DNA from 3 places in the Streptomyces sp. NPDC050433 genome. Region 2 is predicted to be linked to each of the others. Evidence: riboswitches for the same ligand, from Rfam matches in the RefSeq annotation. Region 2 holds a riboswitch; each other region holds the start of a gene.

Region 1 (7,327 bases), on a different contig from region 2:
ACGTAGTCGTGGTTGGCCGGGGAGGCGGTGCCGATGACCGTCGCACCCCGTGCCGCGGCGAGCTGGACCGCCATCGATCCGACGGATCCGGCCGCGCCGTGCACCAGCAGGGTCTCGCCCTCCTTGACGGCCAGGTCGTCCAGCACCCGCCGGGCCGTCTCGCCGGCGACCGGCAGCGCCGCCGCCACGTCCCAGCTCAGTCCGGCGGGTTTGGGCACGACGAGGGTGGCCAGCGCGTACTGCGCGTAGGCGCCTCCGATGGACCAGCCGAGGACCTCGTCTCCTACGGAGAGTCCGATGACGCCGTCGCCGACAGCGTCCACGACCCCGGAGAACTCGGCACCGGGGACGGCGGGGAACACGGTCGGCATGATCTCCGCCATCCAGCCCTTACGGATCTTCACATCGGCCGGGTTGACCCCCGCCGCCCGGACGGACGCGCGGATCTGGCCGGGCCCTGGCTCCGGCTGCTCGATGTCCTTGATGTGAAGCACCTCAGGACCGCCGAACTCCTCGAAAACGATCGCCTGCATGTCAGCCTCCGTAGAGCGATTTCGATGTGATCCGTATGAGTCGGTTCGTGTGTGCGTCACTTCGATGTTCGCTGGGCGCAGTCCCGTCCGCCTCTTGAAATGTTCTGAGATGTTCCAGCCGGGTCAGTTCGGCGGCGGTCCGTTGTCAGACCCGGCTGGAAGACTCGGATTCGTGATCGGACGGTGGGCTCTGGCCCCGGCGGAGGGCGGCGGCGCGTGGCTCGCGCCGCTGGGCGCGGACGCGCGCCCAGCCGGGCCCGTGCTGCGCGAGCCCGATCTCGTCGAGGCGGTCAGGGCGCGGCTGCCCGAGGTGACGCGGTGGGTGTGGCGGTCCACCGCCGAGGTGGCGCCCCGGCTGCTGGCCGCCGGGGTCCGGGTGGAGCGGTGTTACGACATCGAGGCGGCGGAGCTGCTGCTGCTCGGCCATGAGGGGCGGCTCGGGGAGCCCCGGTCGGCCGCCGCCGCCTGGGCGCGGCTGCGGCGGGGGCCCGTACCGCCGGATCCGCCGCAGCGGGCCGCCGAGCCGGGTTCGCAGTCCTCGCTCTTCGAGCCGCAGGCAGGTGCGGAGGTGCCGTTCGACGGACTGCTGGAGGTGTACGAGGAACAGCAGCGCCGGCATGACGCGGCGGAGCGGCCCGGCCGGATGCGGCTGCTGACGGCGTCGGAGTCGGCGGGGATGCTGGTGGCCGCCGAGATGCACGCGGCGGGTGTGCCGTGGCGGGCGGATGTGCACCGTGCCCTGCTGGACGAGTTGCTGGGCGAGCGGTACGCGGGCGGGGGCGAGCCGCGGCGGCTGGCCGAGCTGGCCGAGCTGGTCTCGGAGGCGTTCGGGCGGCGCGTGCGGCCCGATCTGCCGGCGGACGTGGTGAAGGCGTTCACGCGGGCGGGGATCAAGGTGAGATCGACGCGGCGGTGGGAGCTGGAGGAGATCGACCATCCGGCGGTGGCTCCGCTGATCGAGTACAAGAAGCTGTACCGCATCTGGACGGCGCACGGCTGGAGCTGGCTCCAGGACTGGGTGCGGGACGGCCGGTTCCGGCCGGAGTATCTGCCGGGCGGCACGGTCTCCGGCCGGTGGACGACCAACGGGGGTGGCGCGCTCCAGATCCCGCGCGTCATACGGGGAGCGGTCGTCGCCGACGAGGGCTGGCGGCTGGTGGTCGCCGACGCCGACCAGATGGAACCGCGTGTGCTGGCCGCGATCTCCCGCGACCGGGGGCTGATGGAGGTCGCCGGGCACGACGAGGATCTGTACAAGGTGCTGTCGGACCGCGCGTTCTCCGGCGACCGGGGGCAGGCGAAGCTCGCCCTGCTGGGAGCGATCTACGGCCAGACGTCGGGCGACGGCCTGAAGAATCTGGCCGCCCTGCGAAGACGGTTCCCGCGGGCCGTCGAGTACGTGGACGACGCGGCTCGGGCGGGTGAGGAGGGCCGGCTCGTACGGACGTGGCTGGGCCGGACGAGTCCCCCGGTGGCGGGAGCGGAGGACGGCGACGAGGCGGGCATCCCACAGGAGGCCGGTGACCCGGCATCCGGTGAAGTGCCGTCCGGCGGGGGCGAGTTCGTGCCGGGGTACGCGTCGACGAACGCCCGCGCGCGGGGGCGCTTCACACGGAATTTCGTGGTGCAGGGCAGCGCGGCGGACTGGGCGCTGCTGATGCTGGCGGCGCTGCGGAGCGCGACGGCGGGGATGCGGGCGGAGCTGGTCTTCTTCCAGCACGACGAGGTGATCGTGCACTGCCCGCAGGACGAGGCGGCGGAGGTGGCGGTGGCGATCCGCGAGGCGGGTGAGCTGGCGGGCCGGATCGCCTTCGGCGAGACACCGGTGCGGTTTCCTTTCACGACGGCGACGGTGGAGCGGTACTCGGACGCCAAGTGAGGGCATGGAGGGGCGGGAAGCCGACGCCTGGCGCGGGCGGGGGCGGTCTGGTGCGGTGCGTCGCAAGGCGGAGGGGACGCCTTCCCTGCCCGCCCGCCGCGTTGCGGCCGGAAGACTCCTTGGAGCACGCCATCACGCGACGGATCAGCCGTGTGGGGGCCGGACGTATGTCCGCAGCTACCGCCGGTCGTCGGGGACGCTGTTGTACGGGAGGCGACGCTGCGGACCCGCCGCCGTGCGGCAAGCTCCTTCCTTCGCTGTCCAGTTGAGGTCCAAAAGCCCGCACCTGCCGACGGAGGATCAGCGACGGGCGCCACAGCCAGTGGCCGGGGGCGCTGCGTACGGCAGTCGGCGCCGACGACGCCAGTCCGGCGGCACAGCCGGGACCGCCGCCGTGCGGCAAACGCCGCCCTTCGCCGTCCAGTTGGCGCCCAGACGCCCGCGCCTGCCCCCGCCATCAGGCATGACGCCGGTGTTGACCGGTTGGCGTAATCCCTCCGAGCCTTTACGATCCCCGATGGGCATCGCGCGTTGGTCACCGGCTGGGTGAGGCGTGGAGGTTCCCGTGAGATGCCTCTGGAGGCATTCCACCGTGTCAGTAGAGTTGAATCACACGATCGTTCACGCCCGTGACAACCGGGCTTCCGCCGAATTTCTGGCGCACATCCTGGATCTGGAGATCGGCACCGAATGGGGCCCCTTCATTCCGGTCGACACCGGCAACGGCGTCACTCTCGACTTCGCGACTGTCGGTCAGGAGTCCATCACTCCGCAGCATTACGCCTTCCTGGTGCCCGAGGAGGATTTCGACGGAATCTTCGGGCGGATCAAGGAGACCGGAGTTGATTTCTTCGGTGATCCGCACGGCAGGCTTCCCGGCGAGATCAATCACAACTACGGCGGGCGTGGCGTGTATTTCATCGATCCGGCGGGTCACTACCTGGAAGTGATCACGCAGCCGTACGACAACGTCGTAACGGACGCGGACGAGTAGGACCGTAAGCCGGTAGCAACTCGCCTTCGCAGCAAGGGCAAGCAAGGGCGTTGGGGACCGGCCGCAACCCTGCGGTCTCCAACGCCCGCCCCACGCCGTCGGCGTCAGCGGCGCCCCGTCAGGAACTCCGCCGCCGCCAGGCCCGAGACGCGGGTCGCGCCGTGGGTGACCAGGTGGACGGCGCCTGGCGCAGAGCCGTTCGGTACGCCCATCTCCACGACCACCGCGTCGGGCCGGCTCCCCAGCAGCCGCGTCATCGCCGCCGACATCCAGCCGTGCCGCGCCGCGTCGCGCACCACGACCACGAGTGAGCGTTCCGCCGCCGGGTCGAGCCCCTTGCGGTCCAGCAGGTCGCCCGACTCCGTCAGGTCGGCCTCCGTCAGCCGTACGGATGTCGTGCCCGGCAGCAGATCGCTCAGCGGAGCCGCCACACCCCACGGGGTCTGCCCGTCGACGGCCAGATTCATCGTCGGCGACAGCTCCACCACATGGGGCGCGCCGACGAGCGGCAGCACCGACTCGCGGCTCTGCTCGGTCAGGACCCGCAGCGCGCGCCTGGCGGCGACGAGGCCGATGTCGGACGCGGTGTCGTCGGTGGTCACGGCGCGCGTGCGGCTGCCCGACCAGGCGGCGAACTCCGCGACCCGCGCGGCGGCTTCGCTGATCCGCGCCTCGGGCAGCGTGCCGTCGACCACGGCCTGGACGAGGGCGTCCGTGAGCTGGTCGAAGGTGGCTTCACCGGCGTGCTCCCCGCCGACGCACACCGCGTCGGCCCCGCCGGTGACCGCCCGTACGGTGGCCCCGTCGATGCCGTAGCGGGCGGTGACCGCGCTCATCTCGATACCGTCCGTCACCACCAGACCGTCAAAACCCAGCTCGTCGCGGAGCAGGTCCACGAGGATGCGGGGACTGAGGGTGGCCGGCAGCTCGGGGTCGTACGCGGGCGCGAGCAGGTGCGCGGTCATCACCACCCGTACGCCCGCCTCCATCGCGGCGACGAACGGCGGCAGCGCGACGGCGGCGATCTCCTCGGCGCTCCCCGAGACCTGCGGCAGGCCGTGGTGGGAGTCGACCGAGGTGTCCCCGTGGCCCGGGAAGTGCTTGGCGCAGGCGGCGACGCCGGCCGACTGGAGCCCGCGGACCCAGGCCGCGGTGTGCCGGGAGACGACGTCCGTACGGGCGCCGAAGGAGCGGGCACCGATGACCGGGTTGAGGGGGTTGGAGTTCACGTCGGCGCTGGGCGCGTAGTTGAGGGAGATGCCGGCGGCGTGGAGCTCGCGCCCGATGTCGCGGGCGACGGACTCGGTCAGGTCCACGTCGTCCACGGCACCGAGCGCGAGATTGCCCGGCCGGGAGGCGCCGCTCCAGGCTTCGAGCCGGGTGACGTCACCGGCCTCCTCGTCGATGGCGATGATGAGGTCGCGGTTCTCCGCGCGTAGCTCGGCGGTGAGGCGCGCGACCTGCTCGGGGTCGACGATGTTCCGGCCGAACAGGACGACGGAGGTGAGGCCGCCCGCGATTCTGCGGCGGACCCAGTCGGGCAGGGTCGTACCCACGAATCCGGGCTGGAGCACGGTCTCCGCGAGACGCGTCAGTTGCTGGTGACGGCTGCTGCTCGGCTCCATGCGGGGTCCTCCGAGTGAACACAAATTTGGTACAGGCCAATCGGATGTTGGCTTAGACCAATAGGCATGTCAAGGAGGTATCGGACTGCCCCGTTGTACGAACTCGACCCGGAAGCTGGTGGATTAACCCGGTCATGAATGTTTGGTGAGGCTTCGAGGGAGCGGATGTACACCCGCTAGGCTGGTTGTGCAGCTGGTTCGTTTCCGTCCGATGGGGCGGGAGCGTCGTAAGAGGGAACCCGGTGGGAATCCGGGACTGCCCCGCAGCGGTGAGTGGGAACGACCGCCGTCATCAGCACTGGGCCCGTGCGGGCCTGGGAAGCGACGGCCAGTAGGTGCCCCGTATGCGACGTGCGCGACGTACGCGACGTACGCGATACGGGACTGGCCCACGAGTCCGAAGACCTGCCCGCTGCCCGTGCGCGGCCGATCGCGTACGGAGATCCCGGTGACCTCGTGGGCGGGTCGGCGTGCATATCGGTCGGGCGCTCGCCCGCCCGGTTCTGTACCCCTTCGTGTCTCCGATCCGTCCCCGGTAACCAGTCACCAGGGATCGCAGGAGACGACTCGCGAAGGAGAGTTCCGTGACAGACAAGTCCGCAGCCGCGGCAGCACGCGCCACCGTGTACGGCTACCCCCGGCAGGGCGCGCATCGCGAACTGAAGAAGGCCGTCGAGGGCTACTGGAAAGACACAGTCGGCCCCGACACCCTGCGCGACACCGCCGTCGGCCTGCGCCGCGCCAACTGGGAACAGCTGGCCGCCGACGGCGTCCACGAGGTCCCGACGGGCGACTTCTCGTACTACGACCACGTCCTGGACACCAGCGTGATGGTCGGCGCGATCCCGCAGCGGCACCGCGCGGCGGTCGACGCCGACGCGCTGGACGGGTACTTCGCGATGGCACGGGGCACGCAGGACGTGGCGCCGTTGGAGATGACGAAGTGGTTCGACACCAACTACCACTACCTCGTGCCCGAACTCGGCCCGGACACCGTCTTCTCCGCCGACTCCGCCAAGCAGGTCGCCGAACTGACGGAAGCCCTCGCGCTCGGCCTCACCGCGCGCCCCGTGCTCCTCGGCCCCGTCACGTACCTCCTGCTGGCCAAGCCCGCCCCCGGCGTGGCCGACGGCTTCGAGCCGCTGACGCTGCTCGACCGGCTCCTTCCCGTGTACGCGGAGGTCCTGGCCGATCTGCGTGCGGCCGGCGCCGAGTGGGTGCAGCTGGACGAGCCCGCGCTCGTCCAGGACCGCACCCCGGCCGAACTGAACGCCGCCGCCCGCGCCTACCGCGACCTGGGCGGCGGCGCGACCGACCGGCCGAAGCTGCTGGTCGCCTCGTACTTCGACCGGCTCGGCGACGCGCTGCCGATGCTCGCCAAGGCACCCGTCGAAGGGCTCGCGCTCGACTTCACCGGCCCGGCCTCCGCCAACCTCGAAGGCCTCGCGGCCGTCGGCGGGCTGCCCGGCAGGCGGCTGGTCGCGGGCGTGGTCGACGGACGCAACATCTGGATCAACGACTTCGAGAAGTCCCTCGCGACCCTGGGCACGCTCCTCGGCCTCGCCGACCGCGTCGACGTCGCACCGTCCTGCTCCCTGCTGCACGTCCCGCTCGACGCGACCGCCGAGCGGGACATCGACCCGGAGATCGCGAGCTGGCTGGCGTTCGCCCGCCAGAAGAGCACCGAGGTGGCGACGCTGGCCCGCGCCCTGGCCGAGGGAACCGGCGCGATCACCGCCGAACTCGCCGCCAACCGCGCCGCTCTCGCCTCCCGCGCGGGCTCGGCGCTCACCCGCGACCCGGCCGTGCGCGCCCGCGCGGCGGCGGTCACCGGCGCGGACGCGCGCCGTTCGCAGCCGTACGAGGTGCGCACCGCCGCCCAGCGGGCGCACCTGGGGCTGCCGCCGCTGCCCACGACCACCATCGGTTCCTTCCCGCAGACCGCCGAACTGCGCGCCGCGCGGGCCGACTTGCGCAAGGGGCGGCTCGACACCGCCGGATACGAGGAGCGGATCAGGAAGGAGATCCGCGACGTCCTCTCCTTCCAGGAGAAGGCCGGGCTCGATGTCCTGGTGCACGGCGAGCCCGAACGCAACGACATGGTCCAGTACTTCGCCGAGCAGCTGACCGGCTACGTCGCCACCCGGTACGGCTGGGTGCAGTCGTACGGCACCCGTTACGTACGCCCGCCGGTCCTCGCGGGTGACATCTCGCGGCCTGAGCCGATGACGGTGCGCTGGACGTCGTACGCGCAGTCGCTCACGGACCGGCCGGTCAAGGGCATGCTCACCGGGCC
Region 2 (7,327 bases):
GCACCGCCCGCGCCACCCCAGCGGTCGTCCATCTGTGTCCCCCGTGGATCGGTGTTCGTCTCGATCGACACCGATCGTCGCTCCTCGGAGCAGTGGTGCAACAGCCACGGGGCGGGGACTGTTGCACCACTGTTGCCGCTCAGGGTTGCCGCTCAGGCCCAGAGCTGGCCCTGAAGGGTCTCGATGGCCTCTTCGTCGGTGGCCGCCGTGTAGACGCCCGTGGAGAGGTACTTCCAGCCGCCGTCGGCGACGACGAAGACGATGTCGGCGTTCTCCCCCGCCGTGACGGCCTTCTTGCCGAGGCCGATCGCGGCGTGCAGCGCGGCGCCGGTGGAGACTCCCGCGAAGATGCCCTCCTCCCGCAGGAGTTGGCGGGTGCGGGCGACGGCGTCGGCGGAGCCCACGGAGAAGCGGCTCGTGAGGACGGACTCGTCGTACAGCTCGGGTACGAAGCCCTCGTCGAGGTTCCGCAGACCGTAGACCAGGTCGTCGTAGCGCGGCTCGGCGGCGACGATCTTGACGTCGGGCTTCTGCTCGCGCAGGTAGCGGCCGACGCCCATGAGCGTGCCGGTGGTGCCGAGGCCGGCCACGAAGTGGGTGACGGACGGCAGGTCGGTGAGGATCTCCGGTCCGGTGGTGGCGTAGTGGGCGCCCGCGTTGTCCGGGTTGCCGTACTGGTAGAGCATCACCCAGCTCGGGTTCTCGGCGGCAAGCTCCTTGGCGACGCGTACGGCGGTGTTGGAGCCGCCCGCCGCCGGGGACGGGATGATCTCGGCGCCCCACATGGCGAGCAGCTCGCGGCGTTCCTGCGAGGTGTTCTCCGGCATCACGCAGATGATCTTGTAGCCCTTGAGCTTCGCGGCCATGGCGAGCGAGATACCGGTGTTGCCGCTGGTGGGCTCCAGGATGGTGCAGCCCGGCGTGAGCCGGCCGTCCTTCTCGGCCTGCTCGACCATGCGCAGCGCCGGGCGGTCCTTGATGGAGCCGGTCGGGTTGCGGTCCTCCAGCTTGGCCCAGAGCCGGACGCCGTCCGACGGGGACAGGCGTGGCAGCCGTACGAGAGGGGTGTCGCCGACGACGGCGAGCGGGGAGTCGTACCGCATCAGAGCGTGGGCATGTCGAGCGTCGGCATCTCGGGCACGCTCTCAAGTGCGCCGCCGGCGACGGCCGGGAGGATGGTGACGCTGTCGCCGTCCGTGAGCTTGGTGGAGATGCCGTCCAGGAAGCGGACGTCCTCGTCATTGAGGTAGACGTTCACGAAGCGGCGCAGCTGGTCGCCGTTGGCGCCGTCGACGATGCGCTCGCGGATGCCCGTGTGGCGGCTCTCGAGGTCGGTGAGCAGCGCGGCGATGGTGTCACCGCTGCCCTCGACGGCCTTGGCTCCGTCGGTATAGGTGCGGAGGATGGTCGGAATGCGGACCTCGATGGCCATGGCGTGGGCTCCTGTCGGAAAAGAGGCGTGACGGGCGCGCGGCTCTGCCCCCGCGCGAGGGTGGTGCTCGGAAGGGTCGTCCTGCCGCGACTCAGACGGCGGCGGCAACGACGGCGGCAGCGCCGACCGTACACATGGCGCTGGCGAGTCGGCACAGATCGACGTGCAGACGCGCCACCAGCAGATCGCCTGGCGCCATTTCGCTCACGTCGTGGGAAACCATGGGGTCATCGTATCGATTCCCGGTCCGCATCCCGGTATGTGATCTCAGATGATGGACGTTTGGCGTTCGTCAGTTGGACCGCGGCAGATAAACGACGGTGGGGGCGCCGGTCCGGGGGTGCGGTGTGACCTCCGCCGCCACCTCGTAGACCTCGGACAACAGGCCCGGAGTCAGGACCTCCGCCGGGGTTCCCGAGGCGACGACGGTCCCCGCCCTGAGCACGTACAGCCGGTCGCAGTAGTACGCGGCGAGATTCAGGTCGTGCAGGGCCAGCAGATTGGTCGTACCCAACTCCCTGGTGAGGCTGAGGACTTCGAGCTGGTGGCGGATGTCCAGATGGTTGGTCGGCTCGTCCAGGACGAGGAGCGCGGGCCGCTGGACCAGTGCGCGGGCGACGAGGGCGCGCTGGCGTTCGCCGCCGGACAGGGACGGGAAGGCGCGCTCCGCGAGCGGGGCGATGCCCAGGCGGTCGAGCGCGGCGTCGGCCAGTGCGGTGTCGGCCGCCGTGTCCGCCTCCCAGAAGCGCCGGTGCGGGGAGCGGCCCATGGCGACGACCTCGCGCACGGTCAGTTCGAAGTCGGTCTGTCCGTCCTGCGGGACGGTGGCCACGCGCCGGGCGCGCGCCTTGGCCGTCATGGTGTGCAGGTCGTCGCCGTCCAGCAGCGCCCGGCCGTGGGTGGGGCGCAGCGCGCCGTACACGCAGCGCAGCAGGGTGGTCTTGCCGCTGCCGTTGGGGCCGACGAGCCCGACGGTCTCGCCGGGGGCGGCGGTCAGGTCGACGGCGTCGACGAGGTGGCGGCCGTCGCCGACTCCGTACGCCAGCCCCTCGACGCGCAAGGTCGCCGCACGAGTGCTCGAAGCGGCGCTCATACCGGGGCTCCTTCGGGGCGGCGGCGCATCAGCCACAGGAAGAACGGGCCGCCGACGAGCGCGGTGAGGACGCCGACGGGGATGTCCTGCGGCGCCGCGACAGTACGGGCGGCGAGGTCCGCGACGACGAGCACGACCGCCCCGCCGAGCGCGGCGACCGGCAGCAGCGGCCGGTGCGACGCCCCGACCACCATCCGCGCGGCGTGCGGTACGAGCAGTCCGACGAAGCCGATGGCGCCGCTCGCTGCCACCATCACCCCGGTGACCAGGGAGGCGAGGACGAAGACGGCGGCGCGGAAGCGCGCGGTGTCGAGGCCGAGCGCGGTCGCGCCCTCCTCCCCCACCAGCAGCAGGTCGAGCGGCCGGGCGAGCGCCATGAGGACGGCGGTCCCGGCGACGAGGACGGCGGCCGGGACGACGAGCGTGCTCCAGCGGGCGCTGCCGAGGCCGCCGAGCGACCAGAACAGCGCCTCCTGGAAGTGTTCGGGCCGGGCGGAGACCACCAGGATCAGCGTGGTGAGCGCGGACAGGATGTACGAGACGGTCACCCCGGCCAGCACGAGCCGCCCGCCGGTCATCGTGCCGCCGCGCCGGGCCAGCGCGTAGACGAGGACCATCGCGACGAGCGAGCCCGCGAAGGCGGCGGCCGGCATGGCGACGGTGGTGGTGATCCCGCCGCCGATGCCGCCGCCGATCCCGAGGACCAGGACGAGTACGGCGCCGGTGGACGCCCCCGAGGAGATCCCGAGCAGGAACGGGTCGGCCAGCCGGTTGCGTACGAGGGCCTGGAGGACCGTCCCGACGACGGCGAGTCCGGCACCGACGACGGCGCCGAGCAGCACTCTCGGCAGCCGTACGTCCAGGACGATCGTGCGGAAGGGGCTGGGCTCCGCGCCGCCGGTGAGGATCGTGACGACCTCGCCGGGCGGGATGCGGACGGAGCCGAGCGCGAGCCCGGCGACGAGGGCGCACGCGAGGGCCACGGCGAGGCCGCCGAGCACGAGGGCGTGCCTCAGCCGCCGCCGGGCGGGCGGGGTCCGGCAGGTCATGGCGGGGTCCTACTCGCCCGTCTCCGGGTGGAGTTGGTCCGCGAGCCGCCCGACTGCGGCCGGGGCGCGGACGCCGAGGACGGCGTCGGACAGCGGCATGACGGCGAAGCGCTTGTTCCTGATCGCCGGGACGTCCTTCAGTACGGGGTCCTCCAGCAGCCGCTTCTTCTTCTGGGCGACGGTGGTGGCGCCGTAGTCGTAGATGACGATCACCTCGGGCCTGCGCGCGACGACCTGCTCCCAGGTGGCGTCGCCGAAGGGCTTGCCGAGGTCGGCGAAGACGTTGCGCCCGCCGGCCCGTTCGATCAGCTCGTTGCCGATGCCCGCGCCTCCGGCGGTGAACGCGGTCTTGTCGCCGCTGTCGTAGACGAAGACGGAGACCGGCTTCACGCCCTTCAGCCCGGCGGCGGTGGTGGCGAGGGCGGTGCGCGCCCCGGCGGTCCACTTCGCGGCGCGGTCGGCGACGCCGAAGGTGCGGCCGACCTCCTCGATCTCCCGGAAGACGTCGTCCATGGAGGTCTTGCCGTCGGTGCAGCTCTCCAGGTTGAGCCGGGTGTCGATGCCGGCGTCCTCGAGGTCGTCGCGGGTGCGGCCGTCCTTGGCGGCGAAGGCGCTGGAGTAACCGCCGTAGACGAAGTCGGGGTTGACGGCGAGGAGTTTCTCCTTGGAGGGGTACTCCTTGGCGACGACCGGGACGCTCCGGTACGCCTTCTCGTAGGCCGGGAGGACCTTGTCGTCCAGCCAGGCGGTGCCGACGAGGGACTTGGCGAGTCCCAGCTCGATCATGATCTCGGTGACGTGCTGGTTCATCGTGACCACGCGCTCCGGGGGTGCCTCGAAGGTGGTCTTCACACCGCAGTTGGTGACGGTGTACGGGAATCCGCCGGCCGCGGGCCCGGTGCTCCTGACGGGGTCCGGGGTGGTGGAGCAGGCGGCGAGCGGGAGCAGCAGGGGAAGCAGGGCCGCCGGTATGAGGGCGTGGCGCCGCGAGGACATGACTGGGCCTCCTCCGGGGGATTTCCGCGTCCCCTGGCATGGTGGGAGAAGGGCGACAGGTCAGTTCCTGGCTCCCAGGGCTCCCGCTCGCGCGGAAGGCCTGGTCACAGTGGCGGGACCGTGCCGGATTCGCACCGGCTTCCTGGGTCCTGCCGCCCCGGTTTCGGCGTCAGTGTGTCAGACGACTTTGACTTCCTCTTCCGTGACCTCGCCGTCGACGATCCGGTACGAGCGGAACTGGAACGGGCCCAGGTCGTCGGTGTCGGCGGTGGACACCAGGACGTAGTGGGCGAACGGCTCCATGGCCAGGCCGATGTCCCTGCGGGAGGGGTACGCCTCGGTGGCGGTGTGCGAGTGGTAGATGACCACCAGGTCCTCGTCGCGCTCGCGCAGTTCGTTGTCGAGCTGCTTGTGCTCGGTCGAGTCGAACTCGTAGAACGTGGGCGAGCGGGCCGCGTTGAGCATGGGGATGAAGCGCTCGGGCCGGTCGCTGCCCTCGGGGCCCGCGATCACGCCGCACGCCTCGTCGGGGTGGTCGGTCCGCGCGTGGGCGACGATCTTGTCGTGGAGCGCCTGGGTGATGGTGAGCATGAGGTGAAGGATAAGCAGGTGGCCTCCGCGGGTGAGACGCGGAGACCACCTGGTGAGACAGTTCGTGAGACGGCGCGTGAGACGGCTGACGCGGCAGCCGTCGCGGGCCCGCCCCCGTCAGTCCGTGGCCTTCGCGTACTCCGGCTCGTACGGGCCCTCCGGCTCCCCCGGCCCGCCGCCCGCCAGGACGGCCTCGCGGCGCTTGAGCAGTGCCCAGCCGCCGACCAGGAACACCACCCAGACCGCGCCGACGTACAGCGACACTCGGGCCTCGGGGTCGTACGCGATCAGACACGTCACGAAGCACAGGAAGGCCAGCGCCACCCAGCTCAGGGCCGAGCCGCCCGGCGCCGGGAACGAGGACGCCGGCAGCCGCCCGGCGACCACGGCCGAGCGGTACTTGATATGGCTGACGAGGATCATCATCCAGGTCCAGATACCGGCGGCGGTGCCCACCGAGGTGACGTACAGGAACGCCTTCTCGGGGACGAGGTAGTTGAGTACGACTCCGATGCCCATCAGCGCGACGGACGCCGCGATGCCGAAGGCCGGAGTCCTGCGGGAGTTGAGCCTGCCCAGGGCCTTCGGGGCCTCGCGGTTGGCGGCGAGGCCGCGCAGCATCCGGCCGGTGGAGTACATGCCGGAGTTGCAGGACGACAGGGCCGCCGTCAGTACGACGAAGTTGACGATTCCGGCACCGAGCGGGATGCCGATCCTGGCGAAGGCGTGCACGAACGGGCTCTCGCCCTCGCTGAATTCGGTCCATCGCACGACGGCGAGGATGACGGTGAGCGCGCCGACGTAGAAGACGATGATGCGCCACGGCAGCGTGTTGATCGCCTTGGGGAGCGTCTTCTCCGGGTTCGCGGACTCGCCCGCCGTGACGCCGACGAGTTCGACGGCGAGGTAGGCGAACATCACGCCCTGGAGGGTCAGCAGGCTGGAGCCGATGCCGTTGGGGAAGATGCCGCCGTGCTGCCAGAGGTTGCCGGTGGCGGCGGATTCGCCCGCGTTCGAGAAGCCGAGGGTCAGGACGCCGAGGCCGATGACGATCATGCCGATGATGGCGGTGACCTTGACCATCGAGAACCAGAACTCGACCTCGCCGAAGATCTTGACGGAGATCAGGTTGACGCCGAAGAGCACCACGAGGAAGACGAGGGCGCTGACCCACTGCGGGATCGCGGGGAACCAGAAGTGCGTGTAGATCGCCGCCGCCGTGAGTTCGGCCATGCCGGTCACGATCCACATGAGCCAGTACGTCCAGCCGGTGACGTAACCGAAGAACGGGCCGAGGAATTCGCGCGCGTACTCCGCGAACGAGCCGGAGACCGGGCGGTAGAGCAGCAGTTCGCCCAGCGCCCGCATGATGAAGAAGATCACCACGCCGGCCAGCGCGTACATCAGGATGATGCTCGGGCCGGCCTTGGCGATGTTCGCGCCGGCGCCCATGAACAGGCCGACGCCGATGGCGCCGCCGATCGCGATCATCTGGACCTGGCGGCTGCCGAGTCCGCGTGCGTAGCCCTCCTCCGAGGCGCCCGTGGAGGGGCCTTCCGAGGTGTTGTCGACCTGTGGGGAGGTCATCGTGATGCGCCCTTTCTCCCTGTCTGTGCCGGTGGTTGTGAAGATTTACCACGGGGCGGGCGCCGATCCGCGCACGTCGCCGTGGCGCGGCAGACAGGAAGAGCCAGGGGGCAGGGTCAGAGATCAGGGGTCAGAGACAGGGACAGGGTCAGGGCATCATCGTCTCGACGAGCGTCTCCTGGAGCGCCCCGAGCCACAGGTACGCCATCACCATCGGCTTGCGCGGATCGGAGTCCGGCAGCCGGTACAGGCCCTCCCCCTCGTCCTCGTCGGAGACGTCCAGCCTGCTGCCGATCGTCAGCCGCAGGTCGTTGAGCGCGCCGAGCCAGTGCCGGCAGTCCTCGGGCGCGAGTTTCAGTACGGCTCCGCCCTCGCCCGCGGCGGACAGCGCGTCCAGGGTGCGGACGACGGCGAGGCCGTCCTCGCGCTTACGGGTGCGCAGGTCGTTCTCGGTGAAGCGCCTGAACTCGGCTGCGTACTCCCGCAGTTCGTCGTCGGTGTCGTCGCCGAAGCCGTACGCGTCCGGGAACAGCCGGGCCAGCGCGGGGTCGGCCGGCGGCTTGCTGGGCCCCTCCGCGA
Region 3 (7,327 bases), on a different contig from region 2:
CCGTCACCATCGAGAGCGACTGCCTCATGGGCCTCGTCGTGGACGACTACGTCACCTCCGGCACCGGCAGCCTCGACGAGGTCATGGAGCGCGGGTTCAGCCACGAGTTCGGCGGCGCCGCGGCCAACCGGGAACTCGTGCGCTGGATGCGCGCGTACAACGACGGCCGCCCCGCGCCCGAGCAGGTCCGCTTCGCCGGTTTCGACGGCCCGCTGGAGATCACCGGCGCCGCCAGTCCCCGGCAGGCCCTCACCGCGCTCCACCACTACCTCGCGGCCCGGACGGAACCGGATCTGCTCCCCTGCACCGCGGACACGCTCGACCGCCTGCTCGGCACCGACGACCGGTGGAGCGATCCCGCCGTGATGAGGGACCCGTCCCGGTCAGTGGGGCAGTCGGCCGAGGCCAAGGAACTGCGGCTGCTCGCCGACGACATGGTCGCGCTGCTCGACACGCTCACACCGCAGCTGATCACGGCCCCCTCGCGGGACGACCTCGACCGGGCACGCCTGTACGGGCGTACCGCCGTCGGCCTGCTGCGCTACCACTTCTGGATGGCCGACACCTCCGCGGGCCGTATGACGCGGCTGATCGGTCTGCGGGGCCAGATGATGGCCGACAACCTCCTCGCGCTCGCCGGGCGGAGCCCGGTCCTGGCCCACGCCCACAACGCCCACCTCCAGCGGGAGAAGAGCACGATACGGATGGGCGACCTGCCGCTCGCGTGGTGGAGCGCCGGCGCGCTCGTGAGCGCCCGGCTGGCGGAGGAGTACGCCTTCCTGGCGATGGCCCTCGGCACGATGCGGCACCAGGGAGTGGACGCCCCGCCGCCGGACACCCTCGAAGGGCTCCTGTACGCGCTCCCCGAGGACCGCTACGTCGTCGACGCCCCTCGGCTGGCCGCCGCGCTCGGCGACGCGCTGCCCGCCTCCCGTGTGTCGCCCTGGTTCGGCTACGCCCCGCTCGACCCGGCGCACCTGGCGCAGAGCGACGGGCTCGTGTTCGTCAGGGACGCCCCGCGGTCCTAGTCAGAAGTCGTCGTCGAAGGCGACCGTGCCCTCCACCGCCACCTGGTACGCCGACGGGCGGCGCTCGAAGAAGTTCGTCAGCTCCTGGACGCCTTGCAGCTCCATGAACGCGAACGGGTTCTCGGAGCCGTACACCGGAGCGAAGCCCAGGCGCTGGAGGCGCTGGTCCGCGACGCACTGGAGGTATTCGCGCATCGACTCGGTGTTCATGCCCGGCAGGCCGTCGCCGCACAGGTCGCGGCCGAACTGCAGCTCCGCCTCGACCGCCTCCTTCAGCATGTCCGTGACCTGCTGTTGGAGCGCGTCGTCGAAGAGTTCCGGCTCCTCCTTACGGACGGTGTCCACGACCTCGAAGGCGAAGTTCATATGCATCGTCTCGTCGCGGAACACCCAGTTGGTGCCGGTGGCCAGCCCGTGCAGCAGGCCGCGCGAGCGGAACCAGTAGACGTAGGCGAACGCTCCGTAGAAGAACAGGCCCTCGATACAGGCCGCGAAGCAGATCAGGTTCAGCAGGAAGCGGCGGCGGTCGGCCTGCGACTCCAGACGGTCGATCTTCTCCACCGAGTCCATCCACTTGAAGCAGAACTGTGCCTTCTCGCGGATCGACGGGATCTCCTCGACCGCGTCGAACGCCGCAGCGCGGTCCGCCGGGTCGGGAAGGTAGGTGTCGAGCAGCGTCAAGTAGAACTGGACGTGCACGGCCTCCTCGAACAGCTGGCGGGAGAGATAGAGACGCGCCTCGGGGGAGTTGATGTGCTTGTAGAGCGTCAGCACCAGGTTGTTCGAGACGATCGAGTCGCCCGTCGCGAAGAACGCGACCAGCCGGCCGATCATGTGCTGCTCACCGGGGGTGAGTTTGCCGAGGTCGGAGACGTCGGAGTGCAGGTCGACCTCCTCCACCGTCCAGGTGTTCTTGATCGCGTCGCGGTAGCGCTCGTAGAAGTCCGGATAGCGCATGGGGCGCAGCGTCAGCTCGAAGCCCGGATCGAGCAGGTTCTTCTCCACGGCGGGGGTGGTCATCACTGGCAGGCCTCGCAGGACTCGGGGTTTTCCAGGGAACAGGCGATGGCGTCGGCGTCCGGCGTCATCTGCGCGGGCACGGGCACGGCGGCGGTGACCGGCTGCGACTTCGCGGCGCGGGCGATCCGCGTCGCCGGGCGCGACCGCAGGTAGTACGTGGTCTTGAGGCCCTTCTTCCAGGCGTACGCGTACATCGAGCTGAGCTTCCCGATGGTCGGCGTCTCAAGGAACAGGTTCAGCGACTGGCTCTGGTCGAGGAACGGCGTACGCGCCGCCGCCATGTCGATCAGGCCGCGCTGCGGGATCTCCCATGCCGTCCGGTACAGCTCACGTACGTCGGCCGGGATCCAACTGAAGCCCGCCACCGAGCCGTTGGACTCTCGCAGCGCGTCGCGGGACTGCGCGTCCCACACGCCGAGCCGCTTCAACTCCGCCACCAGATACGCGTTGACCTGGAGGAACTCGCCCGACAGCGTCTCGCGCTTGAAGAGGTTGGAGACCTGCGGCTCGATGCACTCGTAGACGCCCGCGATGGAGGCGATCGTCGCGGTGGGCGCGATGGCCAGCAGCAGCGAGTTGCGCATGCCGCTCTTCGCGACGCGCGCCCTGAGCGCGTCCCACCGCTCGGGCCAGTTGAGCGCCACGTCGTAGTGGTCCGGGTGCAGTACGCCGCGCGCGGCGCGGGTCCGCGACCAGGCGGGCAGCGGGCCCTCGCGTTCGGCGAGGTCGCAGGACGCCTCGTACGCCGCGAGCATGATGCGCTCGGCGATACGCGTGGAGAGCGCGGCGGCCCCGGCGGAGTCGAACGGCAGCCGCTTCTTGAAGAAGACGTCCTGGAGACCCATCACGCCCAGGCCCACGGGGCGCCACTTGGCGTTGGAGCGGCCGGCCTGCTCGGTCGGGTAGAAGTTGATGTCCACGACCCGGTCGAGGAAGGTCACTGCGGTGCGGACGCTCGCGTCCAGCCGCTCCCAGTCCAGCTCGCCGCTCTCCGTCACGAACGCGCCGATGTTGACCGAGCCGAGGTTGCAGACGGCCGTCTCGCCGTCGTCGGTGACCTCCAGGATCTCGGTGCAGAGGTTCGAGGAGTGCACGACGGTGCCGGGCTCGGCGGTCTGGTTCGCCGTACGGTTCGACGCGTCCTTGAAGGTCATCCAGCCGTTACCGGTCTGGGCGAGGGTGCGCATCATGCGGCCGTACAGCTCGCGCGCCGGGATGGTCCGGCGGGCCTTGCCGGCCGCCTCGGCCGCGCGGTACGCGGCGTCGAAGTCGTCGCCCCACAGGTCGACCAGTCCGGGCACGTCGGAGGGGGAGAACAGCGACCAGTCGCCGTCGGCGTCGACCCGGCGCATGAACTCGTCGGGGATCCAGTGCGCGAGGTTCAGATTGTGCGTACGGCGGGCCTCCTCGCCGGTGTTGTCGCGCAGCTCCAGGAACTCCTCGATGTCCGCGTGCCACGTCTCCAGATAGACGCAGGCCGCGCCCTTGCGCCGGCCGCCCTGATTGACGGCGGCGACCGAGGAGTCCAGCGTCCGCAGGAACGGCACGATGCCGTTGGAGTGCCCGTTCGTGCCGCGGATCAGCGAACCGCGGGCGCGGATACGGGAGTACGAGAGGCCGATGCCGCCCGCGTGCTTCGACAGGCGGGCCACCTGGTGGTAGCGGTCGTAGATCGAGTCCAGCTCGTCCAGCGGGGAGTCCAGCAGATAGCAGGACGACATCTGGGGGTGCCGGGTGCCGGAGTTGAAGAGGGTGGGGGAGGAGGGGAGATAGTCGAGGCGGCTCATCAGGCCGTACAGCGCGGCGACTTCGTCCACGGCGGCCGGGGAGTCGTCCTTGGCCAGCCCGGACGCGACGCGCAGCATGAAGTACTGCGGCGTCTCGATGACGTCGCGGGTGATCGGGTGCCGGAGCAGATAGCGGCTGAAGAGCGTGCGCAGGCCGAAGTAGCCGAAGCGGTCGTCGGCGGCGGGGTCGATCAGCGCGTCGAGGCGGGCGGCGTGGCGGCCGGCGAACGCGGCCGTACGGTCGGCGATCAGGCCCTCCGCGTGGCCCACGGCGACCGAGGAGGAGAACGAGAGGGCGCCCTGGCCCGCGGCCTCGTCCGCGATGGTGCGGGTGAGGAGGCGGGCGGCGAGGCGGGAGTACGCGGGGTCCTCGGAGATGAGCCCGGCGGCGGCCTCGGTGGCGAGTACGCGCAACTCGGCGTCGTCGGAGGCGGCGTTGCGGCCACGGAGCGCGGCGGCGGCGACCCGGCCGGGGTCGGTGTCGGTGAGGTCCGCGGTGAGGTCCGTGAGGACCCGCAGAAGGGCCGTTCCGGGCTCGTCGGCAGGAACGGCCGCGACGGCCGTGTCCCGTGGTCCCCGCTCGGAGATCGCTGAAGCCGGATCGGCTGGCGCGATGGTCACGTGGTGCTCTCCCTCGCTCGGCTCTGGGCCACGGGGAGGGGCACGGCGGCGCGCGCCCGCGTACGCCGCCCCGGAAACGGGCAGCGCGCGGCGCGGCGTCCACCGGCCCAACCGCGAGGCCCGGACGTCTCGGCACCCGGATCGGTCGAGCCGGATGCGCCGTCGGCAGGTGCTCGGACTCGCGGGCACGACAAAGCGCACCACAGCTCACCGTTGCGGGACAGTTCCGGATTTCCACCGGATTCTCCTGCGGCGACAGCAGACTTGAGCATACATGTGGTGCTCCTCGGGAGCGGCACCCCCCAGATGTTGTGTCGGGGAATGGCTCGTCTCAGATTTCCAGGCCGTACGTGAGCAGGGGCGAGAGCTCGGCGTACGGCGCCCAGTCCCGCTCCGGCGTCCGTACGAAGCCCAGGCGCTCGTAGATCCGGTGGGCGCCCAGCATCGACTTGCGGGTCGACAGACACACCCGTACGCACCCCTCGGTGGCCCGCGCCCGCTCCACACACGCCCGCACCAGCGCCTCGCCGACACCCCGCCCCCGGGCGGCGGACGCGACGGCCAGCATCCGGAACTCGGCCTCCCCGTCCCCGGCGATGTCGGCCCACGCGGACGCGCCGGCGGCGTAGGCCACCCCACCGAGGACCACCCCGCCCGCGTCGACTGCCACGAGCACGTCGGCCCCGGCGGCCCGCGCCGCGACGTTCCGCAGGGTCTCCAGATACGGGTCGTCCTCCCCGAAGTCGAGCAGCCCGTCATCCAGATAGGCCCGCGCGGTTATCTCCCCGAGGGCCGCGTACTCGTCGGGCCGGGCGGCTCTGATCGTGAAGGTGGTCTCGGGCCCTGTCGTCTGATCCATCCTTGAAGTGTGCGACAAGGTACGGCAGCGTCTTGTCACAGGTCGCAGCTATCGTTGCGTTCAGAGCGAGGAGGGTCCATGACCGTGACCACTGACCGGAACCACCTGGAGACCAGCGTCTTCGACGAGCTCACCCTGATAGTGGCCCGCACGGATGAGCGCGTGCGCATGGAACTGATCGACGGGAAGCTCAGGAGCAAGGTAGTGCCGGACGGGGATCACGGGCGCATCATCGAGTGGTTGCTTCGCATCTGCATGCAGTCGCGGCCAGAGCTGTTTCTCTACCCGGATCAAGGGCTGAAGGTGCAGGCCTATCGCAGTGGCCGTGCCCGGCCGGACGGTTCTCTGGCGCCCAGCGGCGCCTTTGTCGGTCAAGGCGAGTGGGCTGCCCCCGAACCGGTTCTGATGGCCGTCGAGGTTACGTCGTACGACTCCGACACAGACGGCCGCGACCGCGTCGAGAAACCCCGCGCCTACGCCGAAACCGGCATCCCCGTCTATCTCCTGATCGACCGGGACTCCTGCGAGGTGACCGTCTACAGCGAGCCGGACGGCGTGCGGTACGAGAGCGCCCGCACAGTCCCCTTCGGCAAGACGGTCGTCCTGCCCGACCCCGTGGGCATCACGCTGGAGACCGAGCAGCTCAAGGACTGGGTGCGCTGACCACACGACGAAGGGCCGTCGCTCTCCGCAGAGGAGAGCGACGGCCCTTCCTTCGCTCAGCAGCAGCGGAACCCTTCCCTCGGGTCCGCCTCCCGTGCGTCCATCCGGTCGCGTTCGAAGGCGCGGCGGGTCATCGGTTCCCTCGGAGGGTCGCAGGCGCGCGTGTGGGCCACGTAGTGGTCGTACGCGGACTCGCCCGTCAACTCCCGTACGTACCAGCGGATCCGGCCCACCGCGTGGCGCACCTTCGACGCGGAGATCATGAGGGGGGTCATGACGAACCCGCCCCGCCGGACGCCTTGGCCGCCGCCAGTTCCGCCTTCTCCTCCTTCGTGGGGATCAGGCCCGCCGGCGCGACCAGTTCCGACTTCACGTACGGCGTCTCCGACAGCTTCACGCTCTCCGGGTCGCGGATCGCCTTGTAGCAGACCCGCATCGCGTCGGCGATGACCACGATGATCAGGATCGCGAAGACCGCCGAAAGGACGCCGTCCACCGTGGAGTTGGTGACGACCGTGTGCATGTCGTCCATCGTCTTCGCCGGCGGGATCACCTCGCCCTTGTCGATGCCCGCCTGGTAGACGTCGCGCTGGGTGAAGAAGCCGACCCTCGGGTCGTCGGAGAAGATCTTCTGCCAGCTCGCGGTGAGCGTGACCGCCGCGTCCCACGCGAGCGGAACGCCAGTCACCCAGGCCCACTTCAGCCGCCCGGACTTCACCAGCAGCGTCGTGCAGACGGCGAGCGCCACCGCCGCCAGGAGCTGGTTCGCGATGCCGAACAGCGGGAAGAGCTGGTTGATGCCGCCCAGCGGGTCGTGCACGCCGACCCAGAGGAAGTAGCCCCACGCGCCGACGACCACGGCGCTGGCGAACCAGACGCCCGGCTTCCAACTGACCTCGCGCATCGGCTTGTACACGTTGCCGAGCATGTCCTGGAGCATGAAGCGCCCGACGCGCGTTCCCGCGTCCACCGTCGTCAGGATGAACAGCGCCTCGAACATGATCGCGAAGTGGTACCAGAACGCCTTCATCGCCGTACCGCCGATGACCGACGAGAAGATGTCCGACATGCCGAGTGCGAAGGTCGGCGCACCGCCCGTACGGGACAGCAGGCTCGACTCCTCGACGTCCTTGGCCGCCTGGGCGAGTTGGTCCGGCGAGATCGTGAAGCCGAGGTTGGCGACCGCCTGCGAGGCGGACTCGACCGTGCCGCCGATGACACCGGCGGGCGAGTTGATCGCGAAGTACAGTCCCGGATCGATGATGCACGCCGTGATCATCGCCATGATCGCGACGAACGACTCGGTGAGCATCGCGCCGTACCCGATCATCCGGATCTGGGTCTCCTTC

What was found. A riboswitch is a leader RNA that binds a small molecule or an ion and turns the genes downstream of it on or off. The one in region 2 is predicted to bind cobalamin.
Region 1: linked by a shared signal. The riboswitch ahead of metE (5-methyltetrahydropteroyltriglutamate--homocysteine S-methyltransferase) and the one ahead of ACIBLA_RS25170 (ABC transporter substrate-binding protein) in region 2 are both predicted to bind cobalamin.
Region 3: linked by a shared signal. The riboswitch ahead of ACIBLA_RS34845 (ribonucleoside-diphosphate reductase subunit alpha) and the one ahead of ACIBLA_RS25170 (ABC transporter substrate-binding protein) in region 2 are both predicted to bind cobalamin.

The regions. Positions count from the first base shown of each region.
Region 1 is NZ_JBITIB010000004.1:227,455-234,781, reverse strand. Features, by position in the region: gene ACIBLA_RS07530 (NADP-dependent oxidoreductase) at 1-533, opposite strand, end outside; gene ACIBLA_RS07525 (bifunctional 3'-5' exonuclease/DNA polymerase) at 706-2,412, shown strand; gene ACIBLA_RS07520 (VOC family protein) at 3,005-3,406, shown strand; gene ACIBLA_RS07515 (glycoside hydrolase family 3 protein) at 3,511-5,031, opposite strand; cobalamin riboswitch at 5,209-5,459, shown strand; gene metE (5-methyltetrahydropteroyltriglutamate--homocysteine S-methyltransferase) at 5,616-7,327, shown strand, end outside.
Region 2 is NZ_JBITIB010000021.1:132,952-140,278, reverse strand. Features, by position in the region: gene ACIBLA_RS25200 (hypothetical protein) at 1-71, opposite strand, end outside; gene ACIBLA_RS25195 (cysteine synthase) at 153-1,103, opposite strand; gene ACIBLA_RS25190 (MoaD/ThiS family protein) at 1,103-1,432, opposite strand; gene ACIBLA_RS25185 (putative leader peptide) at 1,524-1,655, opposite strand; gene ACIBLA_RS25180 (ABC transporter ATP-binding protein) at 1,725-2,525, opposite strand; gene ACIBLA_RS25175 (FecCD family ABC transporter permease) at 2,522-3,574, opposite strand; gene ACIBLA_RS25170 (ABC transporter substrate-binding protein) at 3,584-4,570, opposite strand; cobalamin riboswitch at 4,611-4,759, opposite strand; gene ACIBLA_RS25165 (Mov34/MPN/PAD-1 family protein) at 4,748-5,161, opposite strand; gene ACIBLA_RS25160 (amino acid permease) at 5,279-6,748, opposite strand; gene ACIBLA_RS25155 (DUF2017 domain-containing protein) at 6,897-7,327, opposite strand, start outside.
Region 3 is NZ_JBITIB010000043.1:38,283-45,609, forward strand. Features, by position in the region: gene ACIBLA_RS34835 (erythromycin esterase family protein) at 1-1,028, shown strand, start outside; gene ACIBLA_RS34840 (ribonucleotide-diphosphate reductase subunit beta) at 1,029-2,048, opposite strand; gene ACIBLA_RS34845 (ribonucleoside-diphosphate reductase subunit alpha) at 2,048-4,456, opposite strand; cobalamin riboswitch at 4,603-4,735, opposite strand; gene ACIBLA_RS34850 (N-acetyltransferase) at 4,788-5,315, opposite strand; gene ACIBLA_RS34855 (Uma2 family endonuclease) at 5,394-5,978, shown strand; gene ACIBLA_RS34860 (YbdD/YjiX family protein) at 6,035-6,253, opposite strand; gene ACIBLA_RS34865 (carbon starvation CstA family protein) at 6,250-7,327, opposite strand, start outside.